Regions from separate parts of the Glutamicibacter sp. PAEs-4 genome, predicted to be linked through region 1. Evidence: riboswitches for the same ligand, from Rfam matches in the RefSeq annotation. Region 1 holds a riboswitch; each other region holds the start of a gene.

Evidence for each region. Region 1 has a riboswitch for S-adenosylmethionine ahead of ACR9WD_RS03435 (O-acetylhomoserine aminocarboxypropyltransferase/cysteine synthase family protein). Riboswitches for the same ligand answer to the same signal wherever they lie in the genome.
Region 2: linked by a shared signal. The riboswitch ahead of ACR9WD_RS16240 (flavin reductase family protein) and the one ahead of ACR9WD_RS03435 (O-acetylhomoserine aminocarboxypropyltransferase/cysteine synthase family protein) in region 1 are both predicted to bind S-adenosylmethionine.
Region 3: linked by a shared signal. The riboswitch ahead of ACR9WD_RS01410 (ABC transporter substrate-binding protein) and the one ahead of ACR9WD_RS03435 (O-acetylhomoserine aminocarboxypropyltransferase/cysteine synthase family protein) in region 1 are both predicted to bind S-adenosylmethionine.
Region 4: linked by a shared signal. The riboswitch ahead of ACR9WD_RS14730 (hypothetical protein) and the one ahead of ACR9WD_RS03435 (O-acetylhomoserine aminocarboxypropyltransferase/cysteine synthase family protein) in region 1 are both predicted to bind S-adenosylmethionine.

What each region holds. Positions count from the first base shown of each region.
Region 1 is NZ_CP195017.1:721,939-726,753, reverse strand. Features, by position in the region: gene ACR9WD_RS03440 (cystathionine gamma-synthase) at 1-1,074, opposite strand, end outside; gene ACR9WD_RS03435 (O-acetylhomoserine aminocarboxypropyltransferase/cysteine synthase family protein) at 1,071-2,378, opposite strand; SAM riboswitch class I at 2,467-2,557, opposite strand; gene ACR9WD_RS03430 (LysR family transcriptional regulator) at 2,790-3,731, opposite strand; gene ACR9WD_RS03425 (DUF1852 domain-containing protein) at 3,854-4,815, shown strand, end outside.
Region 2 is NZ_CP195017.1:3,445,313-3,450,127, forward strand. Features, by position in the region: gene dnaB (replicative DNA helicase) at 1-1,136, opposite strand, end outside; gene ACR9WD_RS16240 (flavin reductase family protein) at 1,993-2,493, opposite strand; SAM riboswitch class IV at 2,588-2,705, opposite strand; gene ACR9WD_RS16245 (NAD(P)-binding domain-containing protein) at 2,993-4,789, opposite strand.
Region 3 is NZ_CP195017.1:286,381-291,195, reverse strand. Features, by position in the region: gene ACR9WD_RS01415 (ABC transporter permease) at 1-478, opposite strand, end outside; gene ACR9WD_RS01410 (ABC transporter substrate-binding protein) at 494-2,125, opposite strand; SAM riboswitch class I at 2,244-2,334, opposite strand; gene ACR9WD_RS01405 (sigma-70 family RNA polymerase sigma factor) at 2,666-3,217, shown strand; gene ACR9WD_RS01400 (anti-sigma factor family protein) at 3,214-3,891, shown strand; gene ACR9WD_RS01395 (COG4315 family predicted lipoprotein) at 3,974-4,477, shown strand.
Region 4 is NZ_CP195017.1:3,124,981-3,129,795, forward strand. Features, by position in the region: gene ACR9WD_RS14720 (ABC transporter ATP-binding protein) at 1-179, opposite strand, end outside; gene ACR9WD_RS14725 (ABC transporter ATP-binding protein) at 180-1,913, opposite strand; gene ACR9WD_RS14730 (hypothetical protein) at 2,174-2,752, opposite strand; SAM riboswitch class IV at 2,807-2,919, opposite strand; gene ACR9WD_RS14735 (MFS transporter) at 2,996-4,465, opposite strand; gene ACR9WD_RS14740 (M20 family metallopeptidase) at 4,530-4,815, opposite strand, start outside.

The sequences.
Region 1 (4,815 bases):
GGCCGGGATCTCCAGCGGGGTGCCGATCAGCGAAGCGTGGGTCATTTCGCGCGGATAGCAGACCAGGGATTCCACCCCGCCCAGGGACACCGAGAGCTGGAAGTATTCCATGGACTCGGCGAAGGCGCGGGCCGCGGCCTCGTCAGCCAGCTGCAGCGAGAGGATGCCGCCGAAACCGCGCTGCTGGCGCTTGGCCAGCTCGTGGCCCGGGTGGCTTTCCAGCCCGGGATAGTAGACGCGGGCGACCTCGGGACGGTCATCGAGCCAGTGGGACAGGGCGGATGCGGTGGCGCAGTGGCGTTCCATGCGCAGGCCCAAGGTCTTCAGCCCGCGGGCGGCCAGGTAGGAATCCTGCGGACCGGAGACCGCTCCCCCGGCGAACTGCTGGTAGCCGACGGCTTCGGCCAGCGATTGGCCGCGGTGCAGGTGGTCGGCCACGATGACCGCGCCGCCGAGGACGTCGGAGTGCCCCCCAATGTACTTGGTGGTCGAGTGCACCACCGCGTGCGCTCCGAAGTCCAGCGGCCGCTGCAGGTAGGGGGTGGCGAAAGTGTTGTCCACGACCAGCAGGGCGCCGTGCTCGGCGGCGATGGCGGCCCAGCCGGCCAGGTCGGCGATGCCCAGCAGCGGGTTGGACGGGGTCTCCACCCAGAGCAGCGCGGTGTTCGGGCGCAGTGCGGCACGCACCGCATCCAGGTTGGTGATGTCCACCGCCGAGGAGCTGATCCCCCATTTGCCGTGCAGCTTGGAGATCAACCGATTGGTGCCGCCGTAGCCGTCGGCACCGAGGATGATGTGGTCGCCCGGTTCAAGCACGGCGCGCAGCAGGGCGTCTTCGGCCGCGATGCCCGAGGCGAAGGCGAATCCAGCGGCGCCGCCTTCCAGCGCGGTGAGCTGATCCTGGAAACCGTCGCGGGTCGGGTTGGAGCCGCGGGAGTATTCGTGCCCGGAACGCAGCACGTTAATGCCGTCTTGGATGAAGGTGCTGGTCTGGTAGATCGGCGGGACGACCGCTCCGGTGTGCGGATCCTTGTGCTGGCCGGCGTGCACAGCGAGGGTGTTGAAGCCGCTCATGCGAAGCTCACTTCCTTGGTGTCGGCGGTGGTCGCGGCCAGCGCGAGATCCAACGACTGGGTGATATCCGCCAGCAGGTCGGCCGGGTCTTCCAGTCCCACCGACAAACGCAGGGTGGAGGTGTTCAGGCCGGCGTCGGCCAGTTGCTGCTCCGAGAGCCGGCAGTGCGTCATGGTGGCCGGGTGCGAGATCATGGTGCGGGTGTCCCCCACATTGGCGGCCAGCGAAATCAGCTTGAGCCCATCGATCACCGGGGAAACCAGGGATGGGTGGGCCAGCTCGATGGCTACCACGCAGCCGGTTCCCTTCGGCGTGAGCTTCTTGGCCAGCTCGTGGCTGGGATGCTCGGGCAGGGCGGGGTGGTGGATGGCGGCAATGCCCGGATACTCGGCCAGCGCGTCGATCAGCCTGGTGACGCTGCGCTGCACGTGGGCGGCGCGCACCGGCAGGGTCTCGATGCCGGCAAGGATGCCCTGGGCGCTGGCCGGGGCCAGGGTCGGGCCCAGATCGTGCAGGAATTTGGAGCGGACCAGCATCGTGTAGGCACCGGCACCGTGGCGTTCGAGCAGCGAAGTGTTGTTCAGGCGTACTCGCGGGGCGGCGATTTGCGGCCAGCGTGCGGTGTCGGAGAAATCGAACTTCCCCGAATCCACGACGATCCCGCCCAGTACCGAGCCGTGTCCGGCCAGGCCCTTGGTGGCCGAGTGCACCACGATGTCGGCGCCGAGTTCCAGCGGCCGCACGTTCAGCGGGGTGGCCAGGGTGTTATCCACCACCACCGGGATACTGTGCTCGTGCGCGATCGCCGCAATGGCCGGGATATCGGCCACGGTACACAGCGGGTTGGAGACCGATTCCAAGAAGAAGGCGCGGGTGTCCTCCTCGACGGCCGCGGCCCAGGCGGCCGGGTCGGCCTGGTCGACAAAGCTGATGCGGATGCCGAAGTCGGCGAAGGTGTCGGTGAACAGATCCACGGTGCCGCCGTAGAGCGAGGAGGAAGCCACAATGTGCTTGGGTCCCTGGGTCAGGGCCAGCAGGGACAGGGCCACCGCGGACTGGCCGGTGGCGGTGGCCACCGCCTGGGCGCCACCTTCCAGTGTGGCCACCCGCTGCTCGAGGATCGAGACGGTGGGGTTGCCGGTGCGTGAGTAGGTGAAACCAGCCTGGCGCAGCGCAAACTTCTCGATCGCTTCGGCGTGCGACTGGAATTGGTAGGCTGCGGAATTGTGCAGTGGTGGCAGCATCGGGCGGAACTCTCCGCTCGGGCGATACCCTGCGTGGACCGCGTCGGTTCCTTGGCTCATAGCTCCTCCTCGATTCTCTGCGAGGGAGTGCACCGATAGGCATCGTGCGGCAACACGAAGCACAGCACGCAAAAGCGCGTTCGGAACTGCTCCATCGTTCCTGGCAGTAGCACCTTTCGGTTTCCCGATGGTTGCTGCGACGTCAACGAGCCAGATCTCTTAGTCGCTCTTGATGGTTTGTTGTTCTTCCATGGTTGGGCATGGTTCCCAAAGCGTGCAAGCGCTATCGGGCCGCCGGCTTCATACAAGGTCGCTACGCTTCATATGTCGTCTAGTTGTCATGATGACGTGGTGGCTGACGCCACTTTATGACGCACAGAAATGGGAAGAACCCGGAGAATTTCGCGGTTTTTCCTGAAGTTTATGACGATGAAGCAGTGATCAATGACTGATAGTTACGCTGTTGGCGGCTCAGTCGAGCACTTCCACCCCGAAGCTGGCGACCACCGCGCGGACTTCTTGCAGGTAGCGCTGGGCCTGATCGGTGAGCGGGATCGCGGCGTGATCGATCCAGCCGATCTCGATGCGCTCGTCGATGTCCAGCGGGATAGCAACGATGGAGGGATCCAGCTCGTCGCTGATGATGCCGGTTGAGATCGTGTACCCGCCCAAACCGATCATCAGGTTGAAGATGGTGGCGCGGTCCGAGACCTGGATTTCGCGTTGGCTGGAGTGTGTGGAGAGCACTTCCTCGGCGAAGTAGAACGAGTTGTTCGCACCTTGGTCGAAGGTCAGCCGAGGCAGGTCTTCGAGGTCTTCGAGCGTGACTTTTGCACGGCTGGCCAGCGGGTTGCTGCGCGAAACGAAGATGTGCGGATCGGCGAGGAACAGCGGATGGAAGACCAACCGGGATTCGCGCAGCAGCTTGTCGATGACCTTCCGGTTGAAGTCGTTGCGGTAGAGGATCCCGATGTCGCTGCGCAGGGTGCGCACGTCCTCGATGATTTCCTCGGTGCGCGTTTCGCGGAGCGAAAACTGGTACTCCTCGGCCCCGCTGGCCTGGACCATCCGGACGAAGGCATCCACCGAAAAGGAGTAGTGCTGGGTGGAGACGCCCAGCAGTCGACGTGCGGAAGGCCGGCCGAGGTAGCGGTGCTCCAGCAGCTCCACTTGCTCCAGGACCTGCCGGGCGTAGCCAAGGAATTCTGCGCCTTCGGCGGTGAGCGTCACTCCCCTGGCCGAGCGCGCCAGCAAGGTGCGCCCCACCCGAGATTCAAGCTCCTTCATCGCCGCGGACATGCTGGGTTGCGCGACGTAAATCAAATCGGCGGCGGCCGAGATCGACCCCTCCGAGGCCACCGCCACAAAGTATCGAAGTTGCTGCAGTGTCAGACCACTCGTTCCCTGAACCATAGATTGAGTCTATATGAATTCATAGTTATATCGAGTTACCTGATATCAAGAATCGCCCTGCATGATTGACGCAACGACTTTCCCTCGGCCTGCCCAGGCCTCCCAAATACAGATTGGCCATCATGGCAGATGCATTAAATTTCAGCATTAGCACCACCAGATTCGACGAAAATTACTCTCCTTCGGCGAATTCTCGAACCACGACAAACTTCGCTAATTTGGCACGCGGCGAGCGCCGCGAAGAGAACCTTCGCAATGCCCTGACGATGATCAACCGACGGTTCAATTCCTTGGCCCACTGGGACAATCCCCAAGGTGACCGCTATGAGCTGGAGCTTGAAATCCTCTCCGCCAATGTGCATTTTTCTGCCGATAATACTGATCAGGAATTTCCACTTTTAGAAGTGCTTGAGACCACGATCGTGGATAAACTCACCGGCAATCGGTCGCAGGGCATGGTCGGCAATAATTTCTCTTCTTATGTCCGCGATTACGACTTCAGCGTGGTGCTCCCAGCATCGTGTAATGACAGCGGAGCTCCGGTGCTTCCAGAAGATTTTGGCGATCTCCACGGACAGCTCTTCCAACATTTCTTGAACTCACAGGCCTACCGTGAGCGTTTTACCCAGCTGCCGGTGGTCTGCATCAGCGTCTCGACTTCCAAGACCTATTTCCGCACCGGCAACAGCCATCCAGTGCTTGGTTTGGAATACCAGCAGGATGAAAATTCATTGACCGACGCGTACTTCGGAAAAATGGGCTTGAGCGTCCGTTACTTCATGCCGCCGGGCGCCGTTGCGCCACTGGCTTTTTACTTCCGCGGCGACCTGCTCAACGATTACACGAACCTTCAGCTGATCAGCCTCATCAGCACGATGGAGACATTCCAGAAGATCTACCGTCCGGAAATCTACAACGCCAATTCGGCTGCTCCTTCCGTGTACCACCCGAGCCTGGGTGCCGAAGACTTCTCCCCCACCCGTGTCTTTTATGACCGCGAAGAACGAACCCAACTGGGCAAGATCCAAGGCAAGTTCACCGAGGAGCATTTCATCATCCCGAATCGCCAACTGCTCGATCAGTG
Region 2 (4,815 bases), 780 kb from region 1:
TCGGTGCGCTGCTCCGAACCACGGTTCAGCTGCGACAGCGCGATCAGCGGCACGTCGAGCTCCTTGGCCAGTAGCTTGAGGTTACGCGAGAACTCCGAGACTTCCTGCTGGCGCGATTCCACGCGCTTGCCCGAGCTCATCAGCTGCAGGTAGTCGAGAATGATCATGCGCAGCTCGTTGCGCTGCTTCAGCCGGCGGCACTTGGCGCGGATTTCCATCATGGACATGTTCGGCGAATCGTCGATGAACAGCGGGGCTTCGTTGAGCCGGCCCATGGTCGTGGCGATCTTGGTCCACTGCGCATCTTCCACCGAGCCCTTGCGCAGGTCCTGCAGCTGGATAGACGCCTCGGCCGAGAGCAGGCGCATCGCAATTTCGTTGCGGCCCATTTCCAGGGAGAAGAACACGGTGGCCATGTTGTGCTTGATGGCAGCCGAACGGGCGAAGTCCAGCGCGAAGGTCGACTTGCCGACGGCGGGACGGGCAGCGATGATGATCATCTGGCCGCCCTTCAGGCCCTGGGTCAGCTCGTCGAATTCGTAGAAGCCGGTGGGCACACCGGTGATGCCGTCGCCCGCGTTGGCCGCGTTCTCGATCTCGTCGACCGTGTCTTCGATGATGTCCGAGAGGCGCACGTAGTCCTCGCTGCTGCGGTTCTCGGCAACCTTGTACACCTCGGCCTGGGCTTCGTTGACGATTGCGTCGACCTCGCCATCCGGCGAGTAGCCCATCTGGACGATGCGCGTACCGGCGTCAACCAGCCGGCGCAGCACTGCGCGTTCGCGCACGATTTCTGCGTAGTACCCGGCATTCGCCGCAGTGGGAACCTGCTGGATGAGGTTGTGCAGGTAGGCAGCGCCACCCACGCGCGAGATTTCGCCGCGCTTGGTCAGCAAGTCGGCTACGGTGACCGCATCGGCTGGCTCGCCGCGGCCGTAGAGGTCAACGATTGCCTCGTAGATGGATTCGTGGGAGGGACGGTAGAAGTCGGTGCCGCGGATGGATTCAACGACGTCGGCAATCGCATCCTTGGAAAGCATCATGCCGCCGAGCACCGACATTTCGGCCTCGATATCCTGTGGCGGCTTGCGCCCTGCGTCGGATTCCCGTCCTTCGTAAACCGGCTCAGCACTCATTGCAGACACTTCCATCCCCTATTGACCCGCTGGGAAAATTCTCCTTGCCCTCATGGCAACGCTTCATCATGTCAGTCGATACGGACTTTTAGCTGTAAAGCGCCTGTGGATATTTCTCTCCCGAAGCCAACACTAGGGCTGTTATTAACAGGCGTAAACTTCATTATCCACAGAATATGTGGATAACACACCCCTACCTGTGGACTCCCCTGTTCACAGTCTGGGGAGAACCCTGTGGATTACCCCACTCTACACACCGGTAACACCTATTGACTAGGCTGTTTGCATTTTCACACTTGTGGAAAGAAAGTTAATTCATTGAAGGTCACGCCAACCACATCAAGGTTATCAACACCCACAATCGCCCAGTTTCCGGGGTTTTTGCTCCTTTGTTCACATTTCCCCACACTTCATCCACAGTTTTGTGGATAACACTGTGGATACTGTTAATTTTGCAAAACCCTTAGTCACCACGGATTAATGTTCGCTATCAGGGCTCCGAGCCCGAAGTAGTTCACAACCGACAAGAATTTCACCGCTCAGGGCCGTGGATAACTTGATGTCGCCGACGTGGCGTTGCGTGAATTTGAAGCCGTAACTGGGCTCTTGGCGCACTGCCGCCGATTTCCCTCCGCAATCAGCTGCAGTGGAAGTGCGATTACACGTCGAACTTGCCCGCAGTGCATGGGCTGCATGTAGTCCAGGGTTGCTGCCGGTGCGCCCGGAGATCAAGAGGCATCGCGCCTAGTTTTCAGATTGGCGCAAGGATAAAGTGATTCCGCAGGCCTCGAAATCAAAAAAGCTTCGGCCAGATCAATACGTTGATCTGGCCGAAGCTTTGGAAGTTCAGAAGGGCTTAGACGAGCTCGGGAACCGGCAGTGAATGGAAGCGCGAATCGTGGAAGATCTGCGGTGAGTGCTTCGAGATGCGGTGCCCGTGGACTTCCATCAAGATCACCCAGTGATCCCCCGCTTCGACCTCGTTGTAAATCGAGGTTTCCAGCCACAGCGTGGACTCGTTAATGAACAGTGCGCCCTGCTCCGAGGAATAGGTGTCGATCCCGCGGAATCGGTCGCCGTTCTTCGACGCGATCTGAGCACACACTCCTTCATTGCGTTCGCTGAGCACCGAAACGCCGATGCGGCCAGCGTTGCGCAGTTTTGGCCACGTATTCGATGATTTCTGCACGGCGAACATCACCAGTGCTGGCTCGAGGGAAACACCCACGGTAAATGACGAAGCCACAATGCCGGTCTTCTCGCCATCCAGTTCTGCACAGAGGGCGGCTACGCCTGACGGATGCTGAGCGAAAACCTTGCGCAGGGTCAACGGGTCAAGTTCAAGATTCAATGACATGGCTCGATTCCTTCGGGTCTTGCCCACCGCGCAGTAGTCCGCACGCCGGAGCTTCTTGCTTCTCGAAGCCGCCAGAGTTGGAGTTCCGCGCCGTGTGCGGTACTTGTTCCAGCACGTTTTTGCGTGGAACCGAATCCTCACCTGGAGCACCCCACTACCGTTGAGAGGGTTGCCGATCAGCAAGCCAGGGCTTATAGCTGATGCTCTTGATTCTGCTTAAAACAATATGGGTGATTACGAAGCAGCGTCAAACAATTCACTTCTTAAATCGAAATACTCCGGTATTCATTCGGTGAACTGCGGTCATTTCTGGTCGCAATCGTTCATTTGTTCGCCACACATCATGTCCTGTTCGCCTTAATGCTGAGGAACCGGCTTGCAACGGAATCCCTGCCCGGTTCGGCCCCCAGTACCTGTTCTGCCGGTTGGCAACGAGCCTCGGCCCGCCCGGACCAATCACGGTCCAGGAGGGCCGGGAAACCCCAGGTACTTCCGCGCTTCAGAGCCGGTGGAAGCTTTCGGCGAGTGCGTACACCGGGGTGTCCAGCCCCTCGTAGCGGGCCTTGAGCTGCAGCCCGAGGTACTTGGAGTAGTGGCGCGACTGGTGCAGGTTGCCGCCGTGGAACCACAGGTTCTTGACCCTGGTCGGCTTCCACATGTTGCGCAGCTCCCCCTCCCACGGTCCGGGATCCTTGGTGGTGCCCGACCCCAGTCCCCAGCACTTGCCCACCTCGTCGGCGACCTCCTGGGATATCAGCTGCGCGGCCCAGCCATTCATGGAGCCGTAACCGGTCGCGTAGACCACCGCATCGGCGGGCAGCTCGGTGCCGTCGGCCAGTACCACGGAATGCTCGGTCAGGTGCGAGACTTCTCCCTTGGCAAGGGCGATGGAACCATCGGCCACCAGCTCCGAGGCGCCGATGTTGATGTAGTAGCCCGAACCGCGGCGCAGGTACTTCAGGAACAGGCCCGAGTCGTCGTCCCCGAAGTCCAGATCGAACCCGGCATCGGTCAGCGACTGGTAGAACTGAGCGTCATCCTCGCGGATCTGGGCGAAGGCCGGCTTGTGGAACTCGGGCAGAACCTTGTACGGGATCGAGGCGAAGATCAAGTCCGCGGTATTGTGGTCGATCCCGTTGGCCAGCGCCTCCTCCGAGTACAGCGGGCCGAGCACGGTCTTCATCAGCGATTCGGAACGCACGATATGGGTGCTGGAGCGCTGCACCATGACCGGCTTCGCTCTGTTGTTCACCAGGTCGGCGCAGATGTCGTGAGCTGAATTGTTCGACCCGATCACCACCACGTTCTTGCCCCGGTAGGCCTCGCCGCCAGGATGGGTCGAAGAGTGGTTCTGCTCGCCGGCGAAGATGTCCTGCCCCGGGTACTGCGGCAGGTTCGGGATGCCTGACATGCCGGTGGCCAGGACCAGATGGGTGGGGCGCAGGGTCAGCGGCTGGCCTTCGCGGATGACGTCGACGATCCAGCCCTCGCCTTCGGAGTCCTTGCGTGCGCCCACCGCCTCAGTCAGGGACCAGTAGTCCAGCTCCATGAGCTTTGTGTAGCACTCCAGCCAGTCCCCCATCTTGTCCTTCGGGGTGAACACCGGCCAGTGGTCGGGGAACTCGATATACGGCATGTGGTCATACCAGACCGGGTCGTGCAGGGCCAGGGAGTGGTAGCGCGAACGCCACTGGTCGCCGGGCTTGGGATGCTTGTCGATGATCAGCGCGGGCACGCCCATGCGCTTCAGCCGCGCACCCAGGCCGATGCCGCCCTGGCCGCCGCCGATGACCAGGACATAGGGCTGCTCAGTGATTCCCAAGGATTCCTGGGCCTTCTTCCGCCGGTCCAGCCAGTTCTCCGAGACCATGTCCGCCCCGTGGTCCGCCCCCAATTCGCGGCGCGCCCCGGAAGGCTCGGGGAAGTCGCGCAGTCCTTGCGCGGTGGACAGCATTGTCCAGCCCAACCCGTCGCGCAACCGGAACAGGCCCTTGCCCTGCACCGCATCGTTCTCGAAGGTGAACCAGGCCTCGATGACGCCCTCGGCTTCCGTGGCGCTGGTCACCTGCAGGTTGCGCGGCCAGGCCCCGGCATCGATGCCCAGCAGCATGGACTGGATGCCGTCGCGCCCCTCCGCGGTATGCAGGTTCCAAGTCAGCGAGGTCAGGTCGCGCCAGTAGGATTCCTCGCCGAACATTTGCACTGCGGCGGCGGAATCACTGGCCGACAACGCCTGCTGCAGCTTCGCCAGCCATGATCGTGCCTGGGTTTCCGGGGAGTTCTCGGCCATCGTCATCACTTCATTTCTTTCTGGAACCGTCT
Region 3 (4,815 bases), 440 kb from region 1:
GGACCGCCAGCAGCTGCAGCAGCACCAGGGCCAGCCAGAACACCGGGATGGAGATGAACAGCGGCGGCAGGTTCAGCAGCGCCCGGCGCAGCCCGGCGCCCCGGGCCAGGGTGGCCGCGGCGACTAGCGCCACGGCCAGCACCACGGCCAGCGCGAACGCGCTGCCGGCGAGCACCAGGGTGGAGCCAATCACCTCGCCGATGCGGGTGATGACCTGCGAACCGGAGGACAGCGAGTAGCCGAAGTCCCCGCGCAGCAGCCCGGCCAGCTGGGCCAGGTACTGCAGGTGCAGCGGCTGGTCGTAACCGTAGTAGGCCTTCATCCGCTCGATGGTCGCCGGGTCGGCGGCCGCGTCGGTGGACAGGAAGATGGTCACCGGGTCATTCGGCAACGCCTGCACCGCCAGGAAGATCGCGGTGTAGGCCAGCCAGATCACCAGCAGGGCCTGGCCGATGCGCTTGAGAATGTATCCGCCCATGTCGCTTTGCTCCGATCAGCCGTTGGACTTCCAGGCGCCCTGGAAGATCGGGGCGGTGCCGGAGGTGAATTCGACGTGGGCGTTCGCGTTGGCGCCGTAGACCTGGACCTCGTCCCAGAGCACCAGGGTCAGCGCCTTGTCCAGCACCAGGGCCCGCTGCTCCTGCTCGATGAGCTTCAGGTGCTCGGCCTCGGTGGTGGCGGACTGCTCACGCAGGAACAGTTCGTTCAGCTCCTTGTCGGCGTTCAGGGTCTGGGAGTTGTTGGCCGGGCCGTACACGGGGCCCAGTCCCCCGTAGGCGAACTGGCGGGTGCCGAAGAACTCGACCTTGTCATCGACCAGCGCGGTGGCCAGGAAGGTGTTGTCGGCCGCGCGGTTGACCAGCTTCACGCCCAGTTCGCGCCACTGCTGCTCGATCAGCTCGAAGGCCGGCTTGATGACCACCGAGTTGTTGGAGGTGGACACGGTGATTTCCAGCTTCTTGCCGTCCTTCTCGCGGATCCCGTCGGCGCCGGGAACCCAACCGGCCTCGTCCAGCAGCTGCTTGGCGGTTTCGGGGTCGTAGGCCAGCTCGGCGGACAGGTCCACGAAGCCCGGTGCCTGGCGGTTGAGGATCGACCCCGAGATCACATAGCTGTCCGAGAGCACGGTGTCCTTCAGGGCCTGGCGGTCGATGCCGATCTGCAGCGCCTTGCGCACCTTGACGTCGGCCAGCTTGCCCGATCCGATGCGCACCGCCGCGTGGTTGGCGGTCAGGTCCACGCCCTGCGCGGCCAGCACCTGGCCGCCGCCGGCGGCCAGCGCGGCCTCGTCGACCGGCTGCAGCCCGCGGACCAGGTCAACCTGGCCGGACTGGGCGGCCCCGGCACGGTGCGCGACCTCCGGCAGGTACTTCACCACCAGTTCGTCGAGGTAGGCCGCGCCCTGGTTCTCGGCGGTTTCCGGGGCCCAGGCGTAGTCCTCACGGGCGGAGAAGACCACTTCCTCGTCCGGCTTCTCCGATTCGAAGACGAACGGGCCGGAGCCGACGATCTGCGCGATCGAGGACTGCCCGGCGTTGTCCAGCTTCAGCGTTTCCGGGGCAACGAGCCCGGCGGTGACCGACGAGGTGGCACGCAGGAAGTTCGCATCCGGGCGCTTGAGCGTGACCTTGACCTGGTTTTCGCCCACGACCTCGGAGGACTCGTAGGCGCCGAAGTCCACGTTCGGCTGGATCTGGGCCTTCTTGATGCCCAGGCCCAGTGCGTCGAGGTTGGCCTTGACGGCCTTGGCGTCCAGCGGCGTGCCGTTGGAGAAGGTCACCCCGTCACGGATGGTGAAGGTGTATTCGGTCTTGGCCTCGTTGGAGCTGAAGTCGCTGGCGATCCAGCCCACAAGCTTGCCCGACTCGACATCGAAGTAGGTCAGCCGGTCAAGCACCGAGTTCAGCACGTTGGCCTTCTCGTAGAAGCGGGCCGCCTGGGTCTGCCAGTTGTTGATCGGGGTGACTTCGGCGTAGACGAAGCTGCCGCCCTCGACCGGCTCGCCGGCGGCGGCCGGGGACTCATTTGCCGGGGTGGCCGCGCTGTTCCCGCCGCAGGCGGTCAGCGACAGGCCCAGGGCGGCGATCAGTGCGGTGGCTTTCAATGCGAATCGTGTTGGCCGCATGTTTTCTGTGTTCCTCTCGGTAGTGCCCGAGGATCACGCCGAAAGCAGGCCCAGCTCCGCCAGGGGCGGACGGGCGGGACGGATAGTCCCACCCATGGACCGTTGCGAAATCTAGCAATCTCCATCGGTCCTGGCCTTAGCACCGATCCCCCGCGGGGTGGTTGCTGCGACGTCATCGAGCCAGGTCTCTCGGTCGCTCTGGATGGTGTGGTGCCCGGTGTTTTGCGGGCAATTTCAGTGTGCGGCCGCTCCCGACATGTGACCAAGCATGTCTTCATGAGCTCGTCACAAAGTCATCCGGGGACTTACTGGGGCGCCTGAACACCATGGAAGTCGCGTAACATCCGGTCACATGACGCGAGCGTGACGCCGGAACCGAATTTTCCTTGACGGATGGTGAGTCCGCGATCATAATGCCCGACGCCGGCCGGCGGGTCCGATCTGCCCGCACGGTCCGACGCCGGAGTGCGGAAACGATGCGCCGGCGGCACGCCTTCCGGGCCCGTTGAACCATTTGCCAGGCTGTACCGTGACAGGTACATGGAAAAGCTGTCGGCCGGCACGGCCGCAAACCAAAGGGGATTCGTGGAGGATCGGGACGCAGCGACGCTGCGCCACATGCACGAGCTGCACGCGGCGGATTTGTGGCGTTACGTCTACTCGCTCACGCGGGACACCTACCAGGCCGAGGACATCGTCCAGGAAACGCTGTTGCGCGCCTGGAATTCGCCGGACCTGCTGCGCGAACGAGCCGAGGCGGTGCGCGGCTGGTTGTTCACGGTGGCCCGCAACCTCGTCATCGACCAGGCCCGCAGCGCCAGGTCGCGACACGAGAAGTCCAGCGACCTGCTGCCGGAGAACCCGGCGGGCGACCACGCCGAGCGGGTGTTCGACGAGATTCTCATACGTGATGCCCTGGCCACGCTCAGCCAGGCGCACCGGCAGGTCGTGGTGCTGGCCTACTATGGGGCGCGCAGCACCCACGACATCGCCGCGGAACTGGACATCGCGGAAGGGACGGTCAAGTCCCGCCTGCATTATGGGATGCGGGCCTTGAAATTGGCATTGCAGGAACGGGGGGTCACGCGATGAGCGAGCACGACGAGGTTTTCGAGTGGGATGCGGCCTACGTGCTCGGTTCGCTCAGCCCGGCCGACCGGCGCCGGTTCGAGGCGCACCTGCAGGACTGCGAGCGCTGCCGGCAGTCCGTGGCCGAGCTCGGTGCCCTGCCCGGGCTGCTCTCCCGTGCCCCGCACCCGCCCGCGGAACAGGACTCGACTCCCCAGCCGCCCCTGGACCTGCTGCGCAAGACCCGCGAGCGTCACCTGGCCCGGCGCCGGCGGCGCACCACCAGGATCTTCGCGCTTGCCGCGGCGGCGGGCCTGGCGCTGGTGCTGGCCATCGGCGTCCCGCTGTCACTGCGCCCGCAGGCCCCGGCCATGCTGCTCAGCCTGCAGCCGGTGTCGGGACAACCGATGACCGCGCAGGTGGGCATGGACCAGGTCGCCTGGGGCACGCGGCTGAAGGTGAACTGCGATTATCCGCAGGGCTACTCCTTCGGGGACGAGAACGAACCGTGGTCCTACGCGCTGTTGGTGACCGACACAGCGGGTGCCACCATGCAGGTGTCCACCTGGAAGGCGGTGCCCGGCCGTGAGATCACCCTGGAGGCGGCCACCTCCCTGGCCATGGACCAGATCTCCGAAATCCTGGTGCAGACGCAGTCGGGCGAGGAGGTCCTGCGCGCCCCGGTGCCAAAATCTTAGGAAGATCGGTGAACCTTTGTGATCGGAGTCTCGTGTTAAGCGTGAACCGCACCGTGCGGTCACGCGAGAAAGGACTGACCCGATGAAGACCCGAATCATGACAACGAAGCTGGCCGCCGCGGCCGCACTGGCTCTGCTGCTGGCTGGCTGCGCGAACGGCGGCGGCACCACGACCGAGGAATCGGCTCCCGCCGGCGGGTACGACGCGCCCTCGGCCAGCAGCTCGATGGCGGCGGAGGGGGTCACCTCGCTGTCGACCGCGGAAACCGAGCTGGGCCAGATCGTGGTGGACGGCAAGGGCATGACCGTCTACCAGTTCGACAAGGACACCCAGGGCGCGGACACCTCGGCCTGCACCGATGAGTGCCTGACCGCCTGGCCTCCGGTGCACGGCGAGGACGTCGAGCTGGAGGGCGTCACCGGCGAGGTCGGTACCATCACCGGCAACGACGGGCAGCCGCAGCTGACCCTGAACGGCTGGCCGCTGTACTACTTCGCCTCCGACAAGCAGGCCGGGGACACCACCGGCCAGGGCGTGAAGGACGTGTGGTGGGTGCTGGATCCGGCCGGCGAACCAATCAAGTGAGTTCGCTGGGCGCACGATGTCCGGGCGGGGCGTGACGGGTCGCGGATCGGCTCCCGTCATGCCCCGGCGCCCGGCCCGGCGGCCTTCGCCCGGCCATGAGGCCCGTCACAATCGGAGGCGGTGCCCGGCCGTTCATGCAGCGCCCAAACCGGCCGTCCAGCGCCTTCCGGCGGACCCGCGGCGAGCTTGCCGCCACGTTTGCGACTTCGGCCGGACTTTTTCCGCACAGATCACCGTCGTGCACGAGCGGCAATCCGCAACGCCATCCCGTGGCGCAGGCCGGTAGCGGACCGCCGTCGATCCCTCGCCGATGCTGCGGAAATTCCCGAAATGACGGG
Region 4 (4,815 bases), 1.1 Mb from region 1:
AGCTTATACGGGGACATGAGCCCGATCAGCCGCTTGGCCGATGGCCAGAAATGCTCGGCCTTGCGCACCGGGGCGCCGCCGCTCCAGTCGTCGGCTCCCGCCGCTGCGTCGAATTCGTTGACCTCGGCCAATTCGCTATCCAGCTGCGCCGGATCTATATTCTTCTGCTTCTTCGCCACTTAGGCCACCTCCTCCACGCTCAGCTGGGATGCAACGATTTCCTGATAGGTTTCCGAGGTTTCGAGCAGCTGCTCGTGGGTTCCCCGGGCGACGATTTCGCCATGGTCCAGGACCAGGATCTGGTCGGCACCGGTAATCGTCGAGACGCGCTGGGCCACGATGATCACCGCGGCGTCCTTGGTCGGTTCGGCCAAGGCGGCACGCAGCTTGGCATCGGTGTTCACATCCAGCGCCGAGAATGAATCATCGAAGAGATAGGTGTTCGGCTTGGCGGCCAAGGCCCGTGCGATGCACAGGCGCTGGCGCTGTCCGCCGGAGACGTTGGTGCCACCCTGGGAGATCTTGGAGTCCAGCTGGCCCTCGCGTTCTGCCACGAACCCTTCGGCCTGGGCGACCCGCAACGCTTCCCACAGCTCGTCCTCGGTGGCCTCCTGGGCGCCGAAGCGCAGGTTGCTCGCGATGGTTCCGGAGAACAGGTAGGGCCGCTGCGGCACCGCGGAGATGTTCCGTGAAATGGTGTCGCGGCCCAGGTCCTTCAGCGGCACCCCGCCGATGAGGATCTCCCCTTCGGTGGCGTCGTAGAGCCGCGGAATCAGGTTCAGCAAGGTGGTCTTGCCAGCACCGGTGGACCCGATGATGGCAGTGGTCTGCCCGGGCTTCGCGGTGAAGGAGATGTCCGAGAGCACCGGAGCCTCGGCCCCCGGGTATCCGAAGGTGACGTTCTTGAATTCCACGGTGCCCGGGGTGGGCAGCTCGATCTGCCTTTCGGCGGCGTCGAGCATGCTCGGCTCGCTGTCCAGCACCTCGGCAATGCGGTCGGCGGAAACCATGGCGCGCGGGACCATCATGGCCATGAAAGTGCCCATCATGACTGCCATGAGGATCTGCAGCAGGTACTGCAGGAACGCGGTCAACGCACCGACCTCCACGTCGCCGTTGTCCACGCGGTGACCACCGAACCAGAGCACGGCGGCGGTGGACAGGTGCAGGATCATGGTGATCGCCGGGAACATCAGCACGAACAGGTTGCCGACCTTCACGCCCAGGTCGGTCAGCTTCTGGTTGGCATCGGCATAGCGTTCGGTTTCATGCTCTTCGCGCACGAAGGCGCGCACCACGCGGATGCCGGTGATCTGCTCGCGCAGCACGCCGTTGATCCCGTCGATGCGGGTCTGCATGTCGCGGAACAACGGCATCAGCTTGATGACCAGCAGGCCGACGACAATGAGCACCAGCGGCACGGATACCCAGACGAGCCAGGACAGCCCCGGGTCTTCGCGGATCGCCATGATCACGCCGCCGATGGACATGATCGGCGCGGTGATCATGAAGTTCAGCGCCATCAGGGTGAGCATCTGGATCTGCTGCACGTCATTGGTGCCGCGGGTGATCAAGGTGGCGGCACCGAACTTGTTGACGTCCTGGGCGGAGAAGGTGGAGACCTTCTCGAAGACCGCCTGGCGGACATCGCGTCCGACGCTCATGGAGGTCTTGGCACCGAAGTAGACGGCGGCGACGGCGGTGGCCACCTGGATCAGGGCCACCACCAGCATCAGTCCGCCGGTGCGCCAGATGTAGTCGATATCGGCATTGACCACGCCGACATCGATGATCTTGGCGTTCAGGCTGGGAAGGTAGAGCGTAGCCATGGTGGTGGCCAGCTGCAATATGACTACTGCAACGATCCACCCGGCATAGGGTTTGGAGTGTTTCAAGATGAGCTTGAGAAGCATGTGGAAAATCCTCGCTGGCATCACGCTCTCCTGCATGCTGGGCCTTCGGATTAAGGGCAGCGTGATTGAAGAGCGATTGCCAGTCTAGCGCTCCGCTTGGACACTTAGTATCATCCTTCCGATTGATATTTGCCAACCAGTGGTTAACGCTCGATTAACCGCAAAATTCCGGGGATGGTGGCGTTAATCATAGATTATGGAATTAACGCCAAGCGGCTTGGTTTCCGGCGGATTTTCATCCACCGGAAACCTAGCCCCGGTTACGCCTGCACGCTGCAGGGAACCTCGCTGGCGCAGTTCCCTCGGATGTACTTGGACAGGGCCACGGACGGGCGTTCGAAGCCCAGCAGCCGCGGGAATTCCGCCCAGGCTTCGGGCACCAGCTGCACAATGTGCTCAGGGCGCGTCCGCTCTTCCATGATGCTTCGGCCAGTGATCGGGTCCTTGCCGGTCACGCGCAGATAAGTCTGGCCAGCCTGCGGGTTTTTGGCGGTGATCCCGAGCAGTTCCAGCCGTCGCCCAAGGAGTTCTTGGTCCCCGACATTTCTGCAGAGCCGGCGGGCATGGTCCAGCGCGGCTTTCAGCCCTGCGTTGACAGCCCAGTACAGTTCCGGGGTGAATCCGGCGGCAATCCAGCGGGCCACGTATTCGTGGATGTGGGGAAGATTCAGGCACAGCAGTCCACCTCGCTGCTTCTCGGCTTCGAAGGCCAGGAATCCCCCTGACTGGAGGGTGCTCGATCCCGCGTGGAAGGGATAGTCCAGCAGCACGCTGTGCCACTTCCGCTCGCTGTCGGTTCCTTGCGTATTCCCTGTTGTGTATTCATGTTCGGCGCCCATGGCATCCTCGCGTTCGTTCCAGGCGGCGCAGCATCCTGAAGGATCAGCACCACCGATCGACTTGCCCGGGATGGCTTCCCGGACCGGCTCTTCCCCTGGGGCACCCCGCTCGATGAGGAGGGTTGCCACGCGGCTAGCCAGGTACTTAGCGCCGCGATTCCGTGAGCTTGGTTCGATAGTACTGGGCACCACCGACAGTTCGGCTTGGGCCGGTGCGCAGCACCGGCCCAGCAAGCGATTCGATCAGTTCCCGATTGGCGGCGGCGCCACCTCGTCGTGCTTGGTCCTCTCGCTGTCCTTCTGCTTCTCCGAAGGAACGGTCACGATGATTGCGGCGATCGCGATGACCACCATCAGCACGTTGAACAACAGGCCGATGGCGCCACCGAAGCGCAACGCCACATTGTCCTGCCGGCCAATGAACAGGCCCCAGGACTGGATCAGTGCCGGATCCATGGCCTGTCCAGCCACATACAGGGCCGCGGAGATGGCCACGCCGATGGCGTTGCCCAGTGACGAGGCCATCTTGTAGATGCCGGATGCCGAGCCCACCTCGCTGTCGGGAACATTGGACAGCGCCGCGTCGGTGGACGGCGTGGCATAGAAGCCCAGGCCGATGCCGAACAGCGTGAACCCGATAACGGAGAGCAAGATGTACTGGTCGATATACAGGAAAGTCATCGAGCACATCAGGATGCCCACACCGGTGAACATCGATCCCCAGAGCATCGGCTTCTTCGGCCCGAAGCGCTGCAGCAGCTTCTCACCCACGCGGATCGTGGCAAGGATGGCCACCAGATAGCCCAAGGTCAGTAGGCCGGACTGCAGCGAGGACATCCCGGCCGCCACCTGGACCAGGCCCAGCGAGACAATCAGCGTGCCGGCCGCGCCATTGAGCAGGAAGTTGGACAGCGTGGCGCCGGTGAAGGTGCCGTTGGAGAACAGCTTCAGGTTCACGAAGGGATTGCGGCTGCGCACCTCGATCTGCAAGAACAGCAGCCCGGTGACCACGAAGATCGCCACGAGCGCGATGCCTCCCAGGCTCAGCCAGCCGATATTCGGACCCTGGGAAATGTAGACGTTGATGGAGACCAGCATGAGGATGAAGACGATGAGGCCGGTGTAGTCGAAGCGGCGCTCGGCTGCCGGATCCTGCTCGGCCTTGGATTCCGGGGTGCCCTTGAGCAGGAAGAGCGCCAGCACCGAGAGCACGATGGAGATCCAGAGGATGGAACGCCAGCCCAGGAAGCTGGTGGCCATCAGCCCGCCGAACAGTGCGCAGAACCCGGAACCGCCCCAGGAGCCGATGGACCAGTAGGACAGGGCCCGCTGGCGGTCCTTGCCCTCGTAATAGGTCTTCACCAGGGCCATGGACGCGGGCATGATGCAGGCGGCGGACAGGCCCTGGACCACGCGGCCGCCCAGCAGCATGGCGCTGGTCAGCCCGCCCAGGTTCTCCGGGGTCACGGCGATCAGCAGCGAGCCGGCGATGGAAAGCCAGATGCCCAGGTAAAGGACTTTCGCCCGGCCCATCCGGTCGGCCAGCCCGCCGGCGACCACGATGAAGATGCCGGAGAACAGCGAGGTGATGGACACCGCCAGATTGGCCAGCGTTTCTTCGACGCCCAGCTGGCCGCGGATCCCGGGAATGACGTTCAGCAGGGTCTGGGCGAAAAGCCAGAAGTTGATGACTGCCAGGACGATGCCCAGCAGCCATTTGTCGGTGGGCTGCTAGGTAGTGGCGCCCGTGGTCGGTGCTGCGGACATCGTCTGCTCCCTACTCTTGTGCTCCGGTGCCCAGGTAGGCCAGTGCGGCCACCACCTGGGTGCTGGTTGCTGTTTGAAGGGTTGGGTGGATCACCGGTGCGAAGAACGGCGAGTGGTTGGCCGGGATATCGGAGGCGACGGTTCCCGCGGCCACCGCATCCTTGTATTTCTGCGGATCCATGCAGCCCACCGTCCAGTAGGCATAGGGAATGCCGAAGGCATCCGGAATGGTGCTGAAGTCCTCCGAGGCGGTGGCCGGGTCTGCATGGTAGACCTGTCCCTCGGGGAAATGGGCT